2 regions of the Cutibacterium sp. KB22876 genome follow, and region 2 is predicted to be linked to the other one. Evidence: riboswitches for the same ligand, from Rfam matches in the RefSeq annotation. Region 2 holds a riboswitch; the other holds the start of a gene.
The links. Region 2 has a riboswitch for thiamine pyrophosphate ahead of AC6I1W_RS03265 (bifunctional hydroxymethylpyrimidine kinase/phosphomethylpyrimidine kinase). Riboswitches for the same ligand answer to the same signal wherever they lie in the genome.
Positions count from the first base shown of each region.

Region 1: it holds a riboswitch for thiamine pyrophosphate, as region 2 does, so the genes downstream of both, thiM (hydroxyethylthiazole kinase) here and AC6I1W_RS03265 (bifunctional hydroxymethylpyrimidine kinase/phosphomethylpyrimidine kinase) in region 2, are expected to answer to the same signal.

Region 1 covers NZ_AP040858.1:1,569,634-1,571,828, forward strand. Annotated here, with positions in the region: gene AC6I1W_RS07120 (serine hydrolase domain-containing protein) at 1-694, opposite strand, end outside; TPP riboswitch at 805-913, shown strand; gene thiM (hydroxyethylthiazole kinase) at 882-1,715, shown strand; gene thiE (thiamine phosphate synthase) at 1,702-2,195, shown strand, end outside.
Region 2 covers NZ_AP040858.1:724,165-726,359, forward strand. Annotated here, with positions in the region: gene AC6I1W_RS03260 (oleate hydratase) at 1-1,087, opposite strand, end outside; TPP riboswitch at 1,269-1,363, shown strand; gene AC6I1W_RS03265 (bifunctional hydroxymethylpyrimidine kinase/phosphomethylpyrimidine kinase) at 1,346-2,195, shown strand, end outside.

The DNA of each region.
Region 1 (2,195 bases), 850 kb from region 2:
GGCTCACCCAGATCCCGACATCCTTGGCCGTGCAGATGAGGCCGCCGATGGGGGAGAAGGTTCCGGAGCCAAGCAAGGGCTGGACGCTGCCATCTCTGCCGAGGCCTGGGGCGAGCTTTCCCTCGGGTACTTGCGTGACGTCGAGGAAGGATTCGGTCATCCCCAACCGACGGATGACGTCTTCCTCGACGACGTCGATGAATGGCCGCTCGGTCGCCAATTCGACGACGCGGCCCAGGATCGCGTAACCGAGGTTGGAATAGGCGTACCCCGTCCCCGGCGCGAAGTTCGTGATGAAGGGTTTACCCAACAGCGCCTCGAACTCCTCGCGTGACATGGCCTGCTGACGGTCGGCCCACGGATCGTCCGGTGGTAGACCGGTAGACATGGACAACGCGTCACGGATCGTCGCGCTGGCGATGGGCTCCTGAAGCTGCGGAATCCAACTACCGAGGGTGTCGTCGAGAGCGGGCCGTCGAGAAGCCACGTCGATCAGCCCGTGACAGATCCCAAGGACGCTGGCAGCGGTGAACGACTTCGACATCGACGCGATGCTGTAGACGCGATCGTCGGTGTCGTTACAGCGCACCTCACTGTCGTCAACGGTTGCCCAGGACAACGAGGTTCCACTCCCGGCGGCTTCTGACGACGCAGCATTGAGAACGTCGGCGACAGGGCTAAGACGGGGATTCATGGCGGCATTGTGTCACTTGAGACGTGGGTTGGTAGAGCGGATTCGGACACCGCTGGCCCTAGAAGACAGGAGTGCGGCGTTGGCAGCGCGCATCGTGGCAGTAGATTGGACCACAACAACGCGGGAGCCCACCACAAGGGCTGAGAGGGTGTCGTGATGGCACCGACCGTCTGAACCTGTCCGGGTAATGCTGGCGAAGGAAGTGGTTGGCATGACTGAATTGTCGAATCTGGTGTCGGAGTCTGTGGAGCGGCTGCGTCGGGACAAGCCGCTGGTGCAGTGCTTGACGAACATCGTGGTTGCCAATTTCACCGCGAATGTGTTGTTGGCTGCGGGGGCGGTTCCCGCTATGGTCGATAACCCCTCAGAATCTGAAGGGTTCGCCTCGGTGGCTGACGGCGTGCTAGTCAATATTGGTACCCCGTACCGGGAGACCGCTGAGGCCATGGTTGTTGCCGCGCGTGGCGCCGCAGGTAGTGACACGCCGTGGGTGCTCGACCCGGTGGGGGTCGGGATGCCATGGCGTACCCAGGTCGCGCTGGACGCGTTGCACGTCGGCGCTCCAGCCGTCATCCGGGCGAATGCCTCCGAGGTATTGACCTTGGCTGGAACGGGAGCGTCTTCCCGAGGCCCGGAGGCTGGAGATACCGTCGAGGATGCCTTGGGATCCGCCGCTGAGCTCGTGCGCACATACGGCACCGTGGTCGCCATTAGTGGTCCCGTCGATCACATCGTGGACGCTCGCCGGCACGTAACCGTGTCATCGGGGCATGAATGGATGGCGCGAGTGACCGGGGTCGGATGCTCACTAGGGGCTCTGACAGCAGCCTTCGCAGGCGTCCAGAAGGATCACCTCATTGCCGCTACATCCGCAACCGCCATGCTGTGCGTAGCTGCCGAACGAGCAGCAGATCGCAGTGTGGGCCCGGGCGGATTCGCTCAAGCTCTCATCGACGAGCTGTTCCTGGTGTCACCCGACGAAGTTGGCGCGAGAGGAGGGCTTCGCGATGTCACGGCCTGACTTCGATCTGTCGGTGTACCTCGTCACAGACACCGCCCAATGTGGCGGCCCAGACAGGGTCGTCGAGACCGTGCGGCGTGCTATCGCCGGCGGGGTGACTCTGGTCCAATTCCGCGACCACGATCTGCCCGACGACGAATTCGTCACCTTGGGACGGCGGGTGAAGGATGCGTGCAGTGGAGTACCCCTTATTATCGACGACCGGGTGCATCTGGTCGCCGACATCGGAGCCGACGGCGCCCATGTCGGGCAGTCCGACATGCCGGTCGCCCAAGTTCGAGAGATTCTCGGGGACGATCTGCTAATTGGCTTATCCGCGCAGACCTCCGCCCATGTGGAGGCTGCGCTGTCTCATGGCCGTGACGTCGTCGATTACTTGGGTGTTGGGGCTTTGCATGGCACGGGGACTAAACCTGAGGCAGGCGAGCTCGGCTTAGCCGCGATACGCGATGTCGTCGACGTCAGCCCGTGGCCGGTGTG
Region 2 (2,195 bases):
TCTTGTCGGCGTCGCTGCAGAAGACGTCGGGACGACCGAACACGGCGGAACGACGGACCAGGTTGCGCCACAGCTCCCAGCCGGCGACCTCGTCCTTGTTGTAGGGGGCGGGGTGGTCCATGTCGCCGTAGCCGGTGCACTCGGTCAGTGAACCGTTCGTGACGAAGACGAGGTCCTTCGGGGTCATGTCGATGCGATGTTCGCCGCCCTCCTTGTCGCGCCACAGAATGCCTCGGGCGACCTTGCGGTGAGCAGTGATCTCCAGGTCGACGTCGTAGACCAAGGTGTCGTACTGGAACTTCACGCCGCGCTCGGTCAGCCACTTCATGAGCGGGACGACGAAGGAGTCGTACTGGTTGTAGCGGCTGAACCGCAGGCAGGAGAGGTCCGAGAATCCGGGCAGCAGGTGGAGGAAGCGGTGCATGTAGCGCTTGAACTCGGTCAGGGACTGCCACTGCTCGAAGGCGAACATCGTCTTCCACAGTGTGTAGAAGGTGGAGTGCAGGAAGTCTTCGTCGAACCAGTCCTCGATGGACTTGTAGTAAGTGTCGGACTCCTTGGCCAGCAGCAGCTTTAGGACGGCGAGCTGGCCTTTCTTGTTGATGCCCATCTTGTAGGCCGAACGTTTCTGGCCCTGGTTGTTGATGATGCGGCAGTGGTTGACGTTCGGATCGTTCTCGTTGACGATCCGGAACTCGTCCATGACGCTGTAGGGCTCGGGCATCTCGAGGGCCGGGATGTCCTTCATGACGTCCCAGAAGCACTCGAAGTGTTGCTCCATCTCACGACCGCCACGGGCGATGAAGCCCTTCTCGGTGTCGCCGTCGCCGTCGAAGGCGCCGCCGGGCTGGTGGAGCTCCTCGAGGATCGTGATGTTCTCGGCAGGCATCTTGGCGTCACGGATGAGGAAGACGGCTGCCGTCAGTGCAGCGATACCAGAGCCGACCAGGTATGCCTTGCGCTCAGCGATGTCGTCCGGGGGCACCGGGTGGTTCATGGTGTAACGACCGAGGTCGTTGTGAACGAACGAGTTGCCATCCGGGCTGACCGGGAAGCTGCGCTGATAAATCTTTTGGCAGTTCGTCATGATTCACTCCTCATACGACTTCGCCGGAAGTTCTCCGGTGAACTTCGACTAGCCTCACGATAGCGCCGGAAGGGTGTGATGGAATGCCCTCTTTTTGAGACTTTCGTAAGAGTTTTCTTGAGCGTTCTTCGTCGTCGGGACTCGGGGTGCAGTGCCTTGTCGCAGTCGGGTGCCATACTTATCGCTGGACACGGGGTGCGCCGTATCGGCGCTGAGATCACACCCGTGGAACCTGATCTAGTTCGTACTGGCGAAGGGATGTCCGAGATGGCTTCTTCCACCCCCAGAAACCCGTCGCAGGGCTCAGTCCCGCGCGTCCTCTCCATCGCGGGAACGGATCCCTCCGGGGGTGCCGGCACTGCTGCCGACACCAAGTCCATCACCGCGGCCGGTGGGTACGCGATGGCCGTCGTCACCGCCCTGGTTGCCCAGAACACTCAAGGGGTGCGCGCGATCCACACCCCACCCACCGAGTTCCTGAGGCAGCAGTTGGCGGCAGTCAGCGATGACGTGGCGATCGACGCCGTCAAGACCGGCATGCTCGGAACGGTCGAGATCATCGACACGGTCGCCAGATTCCTCGACGAGCACCGCCCGCCCGTTGTCGTCGTCGATCCGGTCATGGTCGCCACCAGCGGAGACCGGCTCCTCGCCCCTGACGCCGAGGCTGCCATGCGCGAGTTCTGTCGCCGGGCAACCGTCGTCACCCCGAACATTCCCGAGCTCGCAGTGCTGTGCGAGACCGGACCGGCGAAGGGCGCCGAGGAAGCCCTGGAACAGGCGCGCGGCTGGGCCAAGGAGACCGGGGTCGCCGTCGTCGTCAAGACCGGCCATCTCGACTCCCGGCGTGTCGACAACATCTGGGTGGGCTCGGAAGGGACGACGTACACCGCGCAGAGCACCCGGGTGGAGACGACGAACACCCACGGCACCGGATGCTCGCTCTCCTCGGCTCTGGCGACCCGGCTGGGTGCAGGGGATGCTCCCGGCGAGGCCCTGGGATGGGTCACCGACTGGTTGCACGAGGCGATTCTGCACGGGTCAGAGCTGAAGGTTGGCCGGGGACACGGTCCGGTCGACCACTCCCACCGGGCACGACGGCTGTCCG